DNA from 2 places in the Methylosinus sp. R-45379 genome. Region 1 is predicted to be linked to the other one. Evidence: predicted binding sites of a transcription regulator. Region 1 holds the regulator's gene; the other holds the start of a gene.
What was found. The regulator PhoB, encoded in region 1, activates phosphate uptake and scavenging genes when phosphate is short. The targets are predictions, from matches to a motif close to TGTCATNNANCTGTCAT.
Positions count from the first base shown of each region.

Region 2: A1351_RS09430 (Orn/Lys/Arg decarboxylase N-terminal domain-containing protein) is a predicted target of PhoB. The motif match lies at 2,360-2,376, and genes of this name have one in related genera.

Region 1 covers NZ_LUUM01000309.1:86,262-93,901, forward strand. The annotation lists gene A1351_RS22590 (glycosyltransferase) at 284-1,435, shown strand; gene hpnC (squalene synthase HpnC) at 1,453-2,331, shown strand; gene hpnD (presqualene diphosphate synthase HpnD) at 2,328-3,191, shown strand; gene hpnE (hydroxysqualene dehydroxylase HpnE) at 3,188-4,432, shown strand; gene phoB (phosphate regulon transcriptional regulator PhoB) at 4,627-5,370, opposite strand; gene phoU (phosphate signaling complex protein PhoU) at 5,367-6,092, opposite strand; gene pstB (phosphate ABC transporter ATP-binding protein PstB) at 6,123-6,908, opposite strand; gene pstA (phosphate ABC transporter permease PstA) at 6,905-7,640, opposite strand, start outside.
Region 2 covers NZ_LUUM01000223.1:28,582-36,221, forward strand. The annotation lists gene A1351_RS09430 (Orn/Lys/Arg decarboxylase N-terminal domain-containing protein) at 1-2,298, opposite strand, end outside; gene A1351_RS09435 (LLM class flavin-dependent oxidoreductase) at 2,516-3,496, shown strand; gene A1351_RS09440 (response regulator) at 3,513-5,132, opposite strand; gene A1351_RS09445 (protein-glutamate O-methyltransferase CheR) at 5,129-5,959, opposite strand; gene A1351_RS09450 (response regulator) at 5,956-7,640, opposite strand, start outside.

The sequences.
Region 1 (7,640 bases):
GATCGAAGAGGCGTGTCCACCTCCCCCTCGAGGGGGGAGGTCGAGCGCCGCAGGCGATCGGGAGGGGGTGACACCCCGAGTCTTCGCCGCGAACCCCACCCCGTCCGGCTATCGCCGGCCGACCCTCCCCCTGAAGGGGAGGGTGAGCGCGCCCGTTTCGGCATTCACCCGATTGCCCTGTAGCGCCGCCGCCGGCCGGGCTGGCCTCGCGGCCGCGGCGATGCTATGGCCGAGCCCTCGTCACATCGTCCCCGGCGACCCCGGCGACGCGAACGCTCGGAATATGATCGCGATTGTCCTCGGAGGCGTCGGCCTCCTCGTCTGGCTCTATCTCCTGCTCGGCAATGGCGGCTTCTGGCGCCTCACTGAGCACGACCGCCGTTTCGTCCCCAAGGGCGCGCAAGTCCCCAAGGGCGTCCGCGTCGTCGCCGTCATTCCGGCGCGCGACGAGGCGGATGTCGTCGCCATCGGCCTGCGATCCTTGTTCCGCCAGGAATTTTCTGGCCGGCTCGAGATCGTCCTCGTCGATGACGAGAGTTCCGACGGCACGGCCGAGGTCGCCCGCGCCTGCGCCAGCGAGGAGCGCGCCGAGGATCGCCTCACCGTGCTCCAGGGGCGCCCGGAGCAGGGCTGGACCGGCAAGCTCGCGGCCATGGACCGCGGCGTCGCCCATGTCCTTTCCAGCGGCGTCTCGCCCGATTTCATCTTGTTCTGCGACGCCGACATCGCCTTCGCCCCCGGCCTCGTCGAGCGGCTCGTCGCCGGCGCGGCGGCGCGGGGGACGGTGCTCTCCTCGCTGATGGTCAAGCTGCGTTGCGAGAGCCTCGCCGAGCGGTGGTTCGTGCCGGCTTTCGTCTTCTTCTTCCAGATGCTCTACCCCTTCCCGCGTGTGAACGACCCGAAAAGCCCGGTCGCCGGGGCGGCCGGCGGGGTGATGCTAGTGCGCCCCGCGGCGCTGGAGGAGGCCGGCGGCCTGCAACAAATCCGCGGCGCGCTGATCGATGATTGCGCGCTCGGCAAGCTCATGAAGAAGCAGGGGCCGATCTGGCTCGGCCTCACCGACGACGCCTGGAGCCTGCGGCCCTATCCGCATTTGCGCGACATCGAGCAGATGGTGACGCGCTCGGCCTATGCGCAATTGGGCTATTCGCCCTGGCGGCTGGCCGGCGCGGTTCTCGGCATGGGCCTCGTCTATCTCGCGCCGCCCATTCTCGCCTTCGCGGCGCCGGAGCCGGCGGCTTATATCGCGCTCGTCGCCTATCTATTGATGGCGCAGTCCTATATGCCGTCTCTGCGTTTCTACGGACGCAATCGGCTCGGCGCCTTCGCCTTGCCGGCGGTCGCGGCCTGCTATACGTGGTTCACGCTATTGTCCGCCTGGCGGCACACACGCGGGCGCGGCGGCGCCTGGAAGGGCCGTTACCAGGCCCCCTGAAGAGGATGAGCGATCACATGAGCGACATCGCCGCCGCCGCTTCGGGGAAGGGCCATAAGGACGAGAATTTCCCCGTCGCCTCTCTCTTCGCGCCGCGCCATCGCGCGGCCGTCCTCGCCTTTTACGATTTCGTGCGCGCCGCGGACGATATCTCCGACCATGCGACGCTCCCGGGCGATCAGAAGATCGCCATGCTGGACCGCATGGAGGCGGCGCTGCTCGGCTCCGGCGAGGATATTCCCGTCGCCTCGCGGCTGCGCGCCGAGCTGGCCGAGCGCGGCCTCGAGCCTCGCCATGCGCAGGATCTGCTCATCGCCTTCCGCCGCGACGTGACGCAGTTGCGCTATCGCGACTGGGACGATCTCATCGATTACTGCCGCTATTCGGCCATGCCGGTCGGCCGCTTCGTGCTCGACGTCCATGGCGAGGATCGCGCGCGGACATGGGGGCCGAATGACGCGCTCTGCGCGGCGCTGCAGATCATCAATCATCTGCAGGATTGCGCGAAAGATTATCGCAATCTCGATCGCGTCTATCTGCCGCAGGACATGCTCGCCGCCAATGGCGCGAGCGTCGAGATGCTCGCCGCCGATCGCGCCTCGCCGCAGCTCGCCGCGACATTGCGCGCGCTGGCCGAGCGCACGCAGGGGCTGCTGAAGGAGAGCGCGCCTTTCGCCGATCTCATCGTCGACACGCGCCTCGCCATGGAAGTGGGCGCGATCCAGCGCCTCGCCGAGACGCTCACCGCGCGGCTGCGTGTCGCCGATCCGCTGAGCGAGAAGGTTCACGCCTCCAAGCGCCAATATCTGCTCACGGCGCTGGCCGGCGCCGGGATCACTCTGCTGCGCCGGCTCGTCTCGCCGCGCGCCGCCTCCGCCGCGAGCGTCGCGCGATGAGCATGGAGACGATCGCCCCCGAGGCGCCGCGGGTCGCCGCGAAAAGCTCTTTCTATCTCGCCATGCGCATTCTCGAGCCCGAGCGGCGCGACGCAATGTATGCGATCTACGGCTTCTGCCGCGCCGTCGACGACATTGCGGACGAGGAGGGCGACCGCGCCCTGCGCCTCTCCCAGCTCGACGATTGGCGGCGCGATCTCGACGCGCTCTACGCCGGCCGCACGCATAAGCGTTGCGCCGATCTGGCGCGGCCGGTGCGCCGCTTCGGCCTCGAGCGCGCCGATTTCGAGGCGGTCATCGACGGCATGGCCATGGATGTCGTGGAGGATATTCGCGCGCCGGAATGGGATCGGCTCGATCTCTATTGCGATCATGTGGCGAGCGCGGTGGGGCGGCTCTCGGTGCGGGTCTTCGGCCTCGCCGATGAGGCGGAGAGCGCCAGCGGCGCGCTGCCGACCAAGGCGCGCATGCTCGCCTATCACATGGGCCGCGCCTTGCAGCTCACCAATATTCTGCGCGATCTCGACGAGGACGAGGCGCGCGGGCGGCTCTATCTCCCGCGCGAGGCGCTGGAGGCGGCCGGCGTCACCGATTTCGCGCGCGGCGCGGTGCTGGCGCACCCCGGCCTTCAGCAAGTCTGCGCTGCAGTGGCCGAGCGCGCGCGCAAGCATTATGCGGAATCGGAGCTGCTGATGCGCGTCTCGCCGCAGCGCGCGGTGAAGGCGCCCTATCTGATGGCGACGGCCTATCGCTCGGTTCTCGATCGTCTGGTGGCGCGCGGCTTCGCGCCGCCGCGCGTGCCGGTCTCCGCCTCGCGGACGAAAGTCCTGCTGGCCCTGCTGAGATTCGCGCTGACGTGAGCGGAACGACGCATATCATCGGCGCGGGTCTCGCCGGCCTCTCCTGCGCCATTCGTCTGACCGACGAGGGCCGCAGCGTCGCGCTCTATGAAGCCGCGCGCATGGCGGGCGGGCGCTGCCGGTCCTATTATGATTCCAGCCTCGATCTCGTCATCGACAATGGCAATCATCTGCTGCTCTCCGGCAACGCCACGGCGCTGGATTACGCCCGCCGCATCGGCTCGGTGGATGAGCTGGTCGGGCCGAAGGAATGCGCCTTCGACTTTTTGGACACGCGCGACGGAACGCGCTGGCGCATGAGGCCGAACGCCTCGCGCCTGCCCTGGTGGATTTTCGTGGCGGATCGCCGCGTGCCCGGCACGGCGCCTGCGGATTATCTCGGCGCGATCGGCATTCTCCTCGCCAAAAAGGGCGCGACCATCGGCGAGGCGATGAATTGCTCGGGCGTGCTCTATGAGCGGCTGTGGGGGCCGGTGCTGCTCTCCGCGCTCAATACGGAGCCGCGCTGCTCCTCCGCCGCGCTCGCCGCCGCCGTGCTGCGCGAGACGCTGGCCGCTGGCGGCGCCGCTTGCCGTCCGCTGGTCGCGCGGCGCGGGCTCGGGACGGCGTTCATCGAGCCGGCGCTGAGCGCTCTCGCCGCGCGTGGCGCCGCGCCGCGCTTCGCCGCGCGGCTGAAGGGAATCGAATTTTCCGGCGAGCGCGCCACAGCGCTCGATTTCGGCGACGAGAAAATCGCGCTCGGCGAGAATGACAGCGTCGCGCTCGCCGTCCCGCCCTGGGCGGCGCAGGAGCTCGTTCCGGGCCTCGTCGCGCCGGATGATTTCCGCGGCATCGTCAATGCGCATTTCAAGATCGCGCCGCCGCCGGGGCAGCCGGCGCTGCTCGGCATGATCGGCTCGCTCACCGAATGGCTGTTCGCTTTCGAGGACAGGCTCTCGGTGACGATCAGCGGCGCCGATCGGTTGATGGACGATTCCCGCGAGAGCCTCGCCGAGCGCATATGGGCCGAGGCAGCCGCCGCCACGGGCCTGCCGGTGGAGCTGCCGCAATGGCAGATCGTCAAGGAAAAGCGCGCCACTTTCGCCGCGACGCCGGCGCAGCAGCTGCGCCGCCCCGGCGCTGTGACGGGGTGGCGCAATCTCTTCCTCGCCGGCGATTGGACTGCGACCGGCCTTCCGGCGACGATTGAAGGCGCGATAAGGTCGGGCTATCGCGCGGCGGAGCTGGCGGGGCGTTCATAGGTCGAGCCCGCCGCCGCCGTCATCGCGAGGAGCGTAGCGACGATGCGATCCAGGGGCCGCCCCACGGCTCTGGATTGCTTCGCTGCGCTCGCAATGACGATGGGCAGAGGGAGCGCGTGCAGACAAAAGCGAGCCTGAAGGCTCGCGATCCAAAGCGCCCCCTGGACCGCGAGCCTTCAGGCTCGCATCGCCCCTCAATTCCTCCCGAAGGTCTCGTCGAAGGAATAGCCGGTGCCGCGCACGGTGCGGATCGGGTCCTTCTCGCGGCCGCGGATGATCGCCTTGCGCAGACGGCCGACATGCACGTCGACGGTGCGCTCGTCGATCTCCGCCGAGAGCCCCCACACGCTGTCGAGCAATTGCGCGCGCGAGAAGACGCGGCCGGGTTTTTCCATCAGATATTCCAGCAGACGGAACTCCGTCGGGCCGAGATGAATCTCGCGCCCGCCGCGCTTCACGCGGCGCGTCTCGCGGTCGAGGTCTATGTCGCCGGCGACGAGCCGCGTCGCCACGCGCTCCGGCCGCGCGCGGCGCAGCAGCGCATGCACGCGCGCCATCAGCTCCGGCGGCGAGAAGGGCTTCACCACATAATCGTCGGCGCCGATGGAGAGGCCGCGCACGCGCTCATTCTCGTCGCCGCGCGCGGTGAGCATGATGATCGGCATGCTGCGCGTGTCGTCGCGCGCGCGCAGCCGTCGGCAGATCTCGAGGCCGGAGACGCCGGGCAGCATCCAGTCGAGAATAACGAGATCGGGCTGCGATTCGGAGAGACGGATCTCCGCCTCGTCGCCGCGCTCTATATGCTCGACGAGAAAGCCCTCGGCCTCGAGATTATAGCCGAGCAGCAGCGCCAGCGCCGCGTCGTCCTCGACGACGAGTATGCGCGGCGCGCGGTCGTGCGGCGCCTCGCGCGGAGCGGCGACGCGGATTTCATTCATTTCGTAGGCTCATCCGGTTCCGCGCTGGCGGGAAGGCTCGCCGATTTGCCTTTGGGGCGGTCGGTCGGCATCGCCTCGCCAGTGACGAGATAGACGATCGTCTCGGCGACATTGGTGGTGTGATCGCCGATGCGCTCTATGTTCTTCGAGCAGAAGAGCAGATGCGTGCAGAAGGAGATGTTGCGCGGGTCCTCCATCATGAAGGTGAGGAGATCGCGGAACACCGAATCTTCCAGCGCATCGAGCTCGCTGTCGTTGGTCCACACGGCGCGGGCGCGCTCGACATCGCGCTGGGCGTAGGCGTCGAGCACGTCCTTCAGCTGTATGGCGGCGACTTCCGCCATCGTCTTGAGGCCGATGACGGCGCGCGGCACGCGCGCCTCGGAGAGGATCTTCACCGTGCGCTTGGCGATGCTCTTGGCGAGATCGCCGACCCGCTCGAGATCGGCGGCGATGCGCATAGCGGCGATGCATTCGCGCAGATCGATAGCGAGCGGCTGCCGCCGCGCGATGGTGAGGATGGCGTTCTCCTCTATCTCCCGCTGCAGCGCGTCGAGGCGCTGATCGGTGGCGACGACGCGATGGGCGAGCTCAATGTCGAAATTGGCGAGCGCATCCATGGCTTCGGCGAGCATTTTCTCGGCGATGCCTCCCATCTCGGCGATTCTGCGGCCGAGCACTTCGAGGTCGCGGTCATAGGAGCTGACGATATGTTCGCTCATGGTCTCAATGTCCTCGTGCGCGATGCGCGCTCAGCCGAAGCGGCCGGTGATATAGTCCTGCGTCTTCTTGTTCTGCGGCGCGGTGAAGAGATTATTGGTCTCGCCGAATTCGACGAGATCGCCGAGATACATGAAGGCGGTGAAATCGGAGACGCGCGCCGCCTGCTGCATGTTGTGGGTGACGATGGCGATCGTGTAGCGCTCCGACATTTCGTCGATGAGCTCCTCGATCTTCGCGGTCGAGATCGGGTCCAGCGCCGAGCAGGGCTCGTCGAAGAGGATCACCTCTGGCTGAATGGCGACGGTGCGCGCGATGCACAGGCGCTGCTGCTGGCCGCCCGAGAGGCCGAGGCCGCTCGAATTCAGCTTGTCGCGCACCTCGTCCCACAGCGCCGCGCCACGCAGCGCCGCCTCGACGCGCCCGTCGAGCTCGCTGCGCGAGAGCTTCTCGTAGAGGCGAATGCCGAAGGCGATATTGTCGTAGATCGACATGGGGAAGGGCGTCGGCTTCTGGAACACCATGCCGACGCGCGAGCGCAGCAGGTTGAGATCGATGTGCGGGTCGAGAATATTCTCGCCGTCGAGCAGCACCTCGCCCTCGGCGCGCTGCTTGGGATAGAGGTCGTACATGCGGTTCAATATGCGCAGCAGAGTCGATTTGCCGCAGCCGGACGGGCCGATGAAGGCCGTCACCTTATGGGTGTAGAGCGGCAGCGAGATCGATTTCAGCGCCTTCGACGACCCGTAATAGAAATCCAGATCGCGAACCGAGACTTTCGTCGGAATAGTGGCTTCGACAACCGGCATGGCGGTCATTTGTTTTTTCCCTGGCTGCTGAGCGCGCGCGCGGTGATGGAGAGCAGAAGGACGGCGATGGTGACGAGCAGAGCGCCGGTCCAGGCGAGCTGCTGCCAGTCCTTGTAGGGCGAGAGCGCGAATTGGAAGATGACGACGGGCAGGCTGGAGACCGGCGCGTTGAGATCCGTGCTCCAGAACTGATTGTTGAGCGAGGTGAAGAGCAGCGGCGCCGTCTCGCCGGAGACGCGCGCAATGGCCAGCAGCACGCCGGTGACGATGCCGGATTTCGCCGCGCGATAGGCGACGCGCATCAGCATATGGGAGCGCGGCAGGCCGAGCGCCGTCGCCGCCTCGCGCAGCGGCAGCGGCACCAGCAGCAGCATGTCCTCCGTGGTGCGCACGACGACAGGCACCACCAGCACGCCCAGCGCCAGAGCGCCCGCTATGCCGGAGAAATGCCCGACCTGCGCCACCACCACCGTATAGACGAAGAGGCCGACGACGATGGAGGGCGCGCTGAGCAGAATGTCGTTGATGAAGCGCACCACGGTGCTGAGCTTCGAGTAGCGGCCATATTCGGCCATATAGGTGCCGGCGAGCATTCCGAGCGGGGTGCCGAGCAGCACGCCGATCGTCGTCATCACCAGCGAGCCGGCGATGGCGTTGAGCAGGCCGCCGGTGGCGCCGGGCGGCGGCGTCATCTCGGTGAAGACGGCCGGCGAGAGGCCGCGCGCGCCCTCATAGATCAGC
Region 2 (7,640 bases), on a different contig from region 1:
GAGTCCCTGGATCTCATAATCGAAGCCGGGGAAGAGATTGGCGCTGCGTTCGAACATGCGCAAATATTCGAGCATGGGCCGCGCCTTCGTGTCGAGCCGCTCGCCCGGAACGATCGTCGCAATGCCCGGCGGATAGATGACGAAGAGCGTCGTCGCTATGCGGCCCTCTATCTCGTCGATCGGCAGGAAATCCACGTCATTGCGCACGAGGCGCAGATATGCCTCGCGCGGCGTCATCGCCATCTCGGGCAGATGCTCCTGCCGGAATTGCGCCTGCTGCAGCGAGCTGGCGTTCGCCTCCTTGAAGAAGCGATGCATATCGCCGCAAAGATCGCGCAGCCGCACGCCCCTGTAGCGCGCGGAGCGGCGCGCGACAAATTCGGGGATCACATCCTGCAGCAGCGCATTGTCGTCATGCAGGCGCTTGAAGGCGACGAGCGAGGAGACGAGCGTTCCCGCCTTGCTCGATTCGACGCCCGGCGTCAGCAGAAACAGCAGAGAGTTGAGGTCGTTCTTCTCCGGCACGATGCGATTTTCGCGCAAATATTGCGCGACGATCGGCGCCGGGATTCCATGATCGGCATAGGCGCCGGTCTCGCGATCGAAGCCTGGCGTCAGCAGAGTGAGCTTGGCCGGATCGGTGATCGCAAAGCCCGGCGCCATATTGGAGAATCCATGCCAGCGCGCATCCGGCGCCAGCGCCCAGAAGTCGGGATTGCGCGCGAGCTGATCGGTGGAGACGCTCTCCCAGGGAACGCGATGCGCGCCGGATTCGCGCGCCGCGTCTGGAATGGAGACCCAATCGGGCGCGAAAGGATCGAAGAACCAGCGCCGCGCCGGGTCCTGCTCCTTGGCCTCGAACTCGCGCCGCACCGCGCGCAGCTTCTTGCGCAGCTCTATGCCGAGCCGGATGGTGTCGTCCCACAAAAGCTCGCCGGAGCGGCCCTTCATCATTTGCGCGCCGACATCCAAAGAGGCGAACAGCGGATAGAAGGGCGAGGTGGAGGCGTGCTGCATGAAGCCTTCATTGAAACGGCGATGCTCCACGCGCCGCCGCTGGCCCTTTATATGGCGATCGCGCACATGGATTTGCGAGGCCTGCGAGAAGCTGGCGAGCTGCTTATGCGTCGATTGCGTCGCGACGATTCCGGGCGAGGCCTCGGTGAGATTCTTGAGCCCCATCGCATAGCGTCGCTCATAGAGCGGATGAAACTTCATGAAGCCGGCCCAGGCTTCGTCGAAGAGAATGTAATCGCACAAATGGCCGATCTTGCTGACGATCCATTCGGCGTTATGGATGGTGCCGTCATAAGTGCATTGCTCGATGACGGCGGCGCGGAAAGGCCGCTCCTTGCGCCAGGCGTCCTTGTCCTTCACCAGCGGATTGGCGCGAATGCGCTCGCGCAATTTCTCCTCGTCGAAGGCCTCGTGATCGATCGGGCCGATGAGGCCATGCGCATTGCGCGTCGTCGGCAGAAAGATCGGCACGCCGCCGCCGAGCAGCAAGGCGCCATGATGCGCCGCCTTGTGATTATTGCGATCGAACAGCACGAGATCGCCCTCGGCGACAAGATTGGTGAGCACGACCTTGTTGGAGGAGGATGTGCCGTTGAGAACGAAATAGGTCTTCTCCGCGCCGAAGATTTCCGCCGCCGCCTTTTGCGCGGCGAGCGCCGGACCTTCATGCGTCAACAGATCGCCGAGCTCGACGACGGAATTGTCGAGATCGTCGCGGAACACGGCCTCGCCCAAATGCTCCATGAAGATGCGGCCGATCGGGCTGCGGCTATAAAAAATGCCGCCATTATGGCCGGGGCAGGTCCATAGCTGATTGCCTTCCTCGGCGTAATCGACCAGCGCGCCGAAGAAGGGCGTCTTCAGCGTCTCCGCATATTGCTTCAGGCGCGAGACGAGATTTTTGGCGATGAATTCCGGCGTCTCCTCGGCGAGGAAGACATAGCCGTCGATGAAGTCCAGCACCTCGACCGGAATATCCTCGAAGCGCTTGCGGCGAATGAGCAGCACGATCGGCATTTCGAGGCCGCGCTTGCGCATGAGATCGATGAGCGAGGCGGTCTTGCCCTCGAGGCCTTTCTTGCCCCAATCGACGACGAGGCAGCCGATGGCGGCGTCGGTCTGCACGACGATCTCGGCGTCCTCCACGCGGCGCGCGCGCACAACCTGAAAGCCCATGCTCTCGATCGCGGCGATGATCTGACTGACGCGCAGCCCCTCGAGGTCATCGGCCTCGAAATTGGGAGCGGAGAAGAGGAATGTGAAGCGACGGGAGAAGTCCATTCGAATCGGCCTGTGGCGCTGACGAGGAAGAGGAGGAGCCCCGCACTCACAGCCTTGTTCGATGACACAATCGTGACAGCGCTTTGCGGCGCCGCAGAGCAGGCCTCCGCTTCGGCTGGAAACGCCGCGGAATTGCGCATCCGCCGCTTGCCGCCGGCGTGACCGGGGCCTAAGCTATATAACAAACCTATATAGCGTGCCAGGAGGAGCTTCGGCCATGCGCATCGGCGTGTTCTGCACCTATGAAAACCCTGTTCGCGACTATAAGGCCTGCTTCGACGCGCAGACGCGTCTCGTGCGCCGCGCGGAGGAGGTCGGCTTCGAGGAGGCCTGGGTCGCCGAGCATCATTTCGACGATGACGCCGTCAGCCCATCCATATTGACGCTGCTTTCCTATCTCGCCGGCGTCACCTCGCGCGTGCGGCTCGGCTCGGCGGCGGTGCTGCTCGCTTTCCGCAATCCGATCCAGGTGGCGGAGGATGTCGCGACCATCGACGTTCTCTCCAATGGCCGTTTCGATTTCGGCGTCGCCAAGGGCGGCCCCTTTCCAGCGCAGAACAAGCATTTTCACGCGGCGAAGGAGGACTCGCGCGACATGACTCTCGAGGCGCTCGAGCTGATCGAGCGTCTGCTCTATGAAGATCGCGTCACTTTCTCCGGCGCGCATTTTCATGTCGATGATCTCGCGCTCTGTCCCAAGCCTTTGCAAAAGCCGATTCCGACCTGGATCGCCACATCCACGCCGTCAGCGATCGAATATGCGGCGCGCAAGGGCTTCGGCATAATGGCGGCCTCGCTTGTGCCGATCGCCAAGATCGAGCAGGCGGCCGCCGCCTATCGCGCGACGGGGCCGGCCGCCGATCCGCGTCTTGCTCTGGCGCGCTTCTATTATGCCGCCGAGACGCGTGAGAAGGCGCTGGCGGAGGCGCTGCCCTTCATCGCGCGTTTCGCCGATCGCATGCGCGGCATTTTTCTCGCGCAAAATGCGCTGGCCTCTTTCGATCCGGAGGAGATCGTCGAGCGCTCGCTCATCGGAAGCTATGAGGAGCTCGCTGAGAATATCGTCGGCATTCATCGGCGGCTCGGCGTGGGCTCGCTGCTGCTGAAGCCGGCGACGGCGAACGAGTCTCTCGCGCTTGCGAGCCTCGATGATTTCGCGGCGAAGATTCGCCCGCGCATAGAGGCCGCGCTCGCCTGAGCGGAGCGCGCTCGGCTCAGGGCGCGGCGTTCTCGGCGAGCAATCTCTGTATCGTCTCCAGCAGCCGCTCGACGTCGGCCGGCTTGCCGAGCTGCGCGCTGTTTTGCAGCGGGATGCGGACGGCGTCCTCATCCGCTGTGGCGCCGCTCAGGACGAGCGCCGGAAGGTCGCGATTGAGCAGCTCGCGCAGGCGCCGCACGACGAGCGGCCCCACCACGCCATTGGGCAGATGATAATCGATGATCACCATGTCCGGCCGGGCGCGGTCGCCGACGACGATCTTGGTCGCGGCGTCGCCGTCTGCGGCGGCCAGCACCTCATGGCCCTCTGTCGTCAGCAGCAGCTCGAGCGAGTCGAGCACATCGGCGTCGTCGTCGACGACGAGAATGACGCCTCTGCGCGACGGCCGCGCGCCGACGCCGAAGAGCGCGTCGCCGCAGCGTAGCGGTTCCGATCGCCCGTCGACGCCGCGCGAATCGTGGAGCGGCGCCTCGATCGCGCAGCGACGCGGCAGCCGAATGTGAAAGCATGTGCCGCGCGAATCATCCGATTCGAATTCGATCGCGCCGCCATGCGCCAGCACGATCTGCCGACAGATGAACAGGCCGAGGCCGAGGCCACGCATGCGGTCGCTGCTGGCGAAGGGTTCGAACAGCGCGTCGCGCAGCGCGCTCGGCACGCCGCGTCCGCCATTGCAGACGTGGATCACGACAAAGTCCGCCGCGCCGCCGTCGATCCGCAGCGAGACCGGCGCGCCGGGCGGGCTGTGCTCGACGGCGTTGCCGAGGAGATTGGAGAGAAGCTGCAGAATGCGGTCGACATCCCAGGCGCCGTCCATGTCGCCGTCGAAATCGAGCCGCAGGGCGCGCCCGCGTCCGCTGAACTCATCGGCGATCTGCTCGACGACGCGCCGGAAATTCGCCGCGGCGGGACGGATGGCGAGGCCGCCGCCCATTCTGATGCGCGTCAGATCGAGAATCTGCTCGATCATCCGCGCCATGCGCTGGCCGCTCTGGCGAATGAGCTGCAGCGCCTTGCGCAGATCGTCGTCCTGCGCAACGCTCAGCGAGCGCTCGGCGGAGGTGAGTATGCTCTGCAGCGGATTGCGCAGATCATGCCCGAGAATGCCGACGAACATCTCGCGCATGCGTTCCACTTGCAGAAGCTGCTGGCGCTGCCGCTCCAGCGTCACGAAGACGTCGACCTTGCTGCGCAGCACCTGCTCGTCGATCGGCTTGAACAGATAGTCGACGGCGCCGACCTCATATCCCTTGAACATGCGCGAGACGTCCGGCGAATGCGCGGTGACGAAGACGATCGGCACATAGCGCGTCTTCTCCACGCCGCGCATCAGCGTCGCCAGCTCGAATCCGTCCATCTCCGGCATGTTCACATCGACGATGGCGAGCGCGATGCTGCGATCGAGGAGAATGTCGAGCGCGGTGCGGCCCGATTGCGCGGTGACGATGTCGAACGCGTCGCAACGCAGCAGCGCCTCCATCGCGATCAGATTCTCCGCGAAATCATCGACGATGAGAACGACCGGGAGCTTGGACGTGCGGCCCGAGTCGAAATCGGGCGTCGACGACCGCCGACGCCCGGACGGGTTCGAGGAGTTTTCGATCGCTCTCATCATTTCACCCGATAGATGTGCTCGTCAGCCGAAAGAATCTCTAGAGAAGACGCATGACGTGAGAAGGCGAGCGATTCATTCGGCCCGAGGCCGATGAAGCCGCGCGCGCAGAGCGACTCGCGAAACAGGCCGATCGCGCGATCCTGCAGCGTTCGGTCGAAATAGATGAGCACGTTCCTGCACGAGATGAGGTGCATTTCGGCGAAGGCGGCGTCGGTCGCGAGGCTGTGGTCGCAGAACAGGATGCGCTGCTTCAGAAAGGGCGCGATGGTCGCATAGGCGCCGCGCGCGACGAAATAGTCGGAGAGCGCCGCGCGTCCGCCGGAGCCGTGGTAATTCTCGGCGAAACCGCCCATGCGGAAGAGCTCATAGGCGCCGGCCTGCGCGATCGCCATGCTCTCCTTGTCTATGTCGGTCGCATAGACGAGCGAGCGCTCGAGCAGCCCTTCCTCGTGCAGGAGAATGGCGATGGAATAGGCCTCCTCGCCGGTTCCGCAGCCCGCCACCCAGAAGCGCAGCGAAGGATAGGTGGCGAGATGCGGCGCGACCGTCTCGCGCAGCCCGCGGAAATAGCAAGGATCGCGGAAGAGATCGCTCACCTGTATGGTGAGATGGCGCAACGCTTCCGTGAAAGCGCCCCTGTCGTGGACGATGCGGTCGAGAAGATCGGTGATCGTCGCGCATCGCAGCGCGATCTGAGCGCGGGCGACGCTGCGGCGCAGAGAGGAGCGCGCATAGCCGCGAAAATCATGCTGATAGAGCCGGAATATGGCCTCCAGCAGGAGGTCCAGCTCGATCTCGGCTTTCTCATCGGAGTCGAGAAGGATCATTTCGGCATCCATACGCGGATCAGCGACAAGAGCTTCTCGACGTCGATCGGCTTGGAGATATAATCATTGGCGCCGGCCGAAAGACATTGCGCGCGATCGTCGGGCATGGCCTTGGCGGTGAGCGCGATGATCGGCAGAGCGGCCTTGTCCTCGCGCTCGCGGATCGCGCGCATGGCGGCGAGCCCGTCCATCTCCGGCATCATCAGATCCATCAGCACCAGATCGATCGTCGGATCGCGATCGATGCGCTCCAGCGCTTCTTTGCCATTGCGGGCGATCTGCACCGTCATGCCTTCACGCTCGAGCACGGCCGTCAGCGAGAATATATTGCGCACATCGTCCTCGACCAGCAGCACGTGGCGGCCGTCGAGAACGCTGTCGCGGCTGCGCGCGATCTCGAGCATATGCTGCTGCTCGGGCGACAGCTTCGATTCCGCCTGATGCAGGAAAAGAGTGGTCTCCTCTATGAGCCGCTCCGGCGAGCGCGCGCCTTTGATGATGATGGATTTCGACAGGCGCCGAAGCTTCTGCTCCTCGTCCATGCTGAGCGAGCGCGCGGTGTAGATGATCACCGGCGGCGCGACGCGCGTCTCGTCGCGGCTCATGCGCTCCAGAAACTCGAAGCCGCTGACGCCGGGCAGCATGAGGTCGAGAACCACGCAGTCGAAGGGGCGCGCGTCGATCTCGCGCGAGGCGTCCTCGGCCGTCGCGACCGCGACGATCTCCACGCCGGCGGAAGACAAGAGCTCCATGAGAGCGGTGCGCTGCACGCCCTCGTCCTCGACGATCAGGATCGACTTGTCGCGATCGAGCCGGTCCTCCAGCAGGCGGAAGGCGGAGACGAGCTGCTCGCGCTTGGCCGGCTTCAATATGTATCCGACGGCGCCCATCTCGCGCGCCACTTTCTGATAATCATGCATCGAGACCACATGGATCGGCGCATGGCGGACCGCGGGGTCGCGCTTCAGCAGCTCGAGCACGGTGAGGCCCGACTGGTCCGGCAGGCCGATGTCGAGCAGCACGGCTTGCGGACGGAAGCGTCGCGCCAGCGTCAGCGCGTCGCCGGCCGAGCCTGCGACGATGCATTTGAAGCCGAGCTCACGCGCGAGATCGCGCAATATTTCTGCAAAGGCGGGATCATCCTCGACGATCAGCGCCACGCGGCGTGAATCCGTGATCTCGTCGCGATCGTCCGATATCGGCGCCGGCGCGGGCGCCACAGGCGACGGCGGCGGCTCCTCGCGTCGCACGGCGAGAGCCGCCGCGCCATCGGCGCGCAGCGGCAGCAGCAGGGAGAATGTGCTGCCCTGTCCCGGCGTGCTGCGCACGCTGAGCGCGCCGCCCAGCAGCTCGGCGAACTCGCGCGAGATGGAGAGGCCGAGGCCGGCGCCGCCGAACTTGCGGTTGATGCCGCCATTGGCTTGGCGAAATACCTGGAAGATCGTCTCCTGCTGATCGTCCGCTATGCCGATCCCCGTGTCCTCGACGACGAAGGCGACGCGCTGCGCGCTCTCGCGCCGCACGATGAGGCGCACGCCGCCGCGCTCGGTGAACTTCACGGCGTTGGCAAGAAGATTGGAGAGAATCTGCTGCAGGCGCTGGCGATCGGTCTCGATCATGTCCGGCGCGCCGGGCTCGACGGAGATGGAGAATTGCAGCCGCCGCTCGGCCGCGAGCGGCT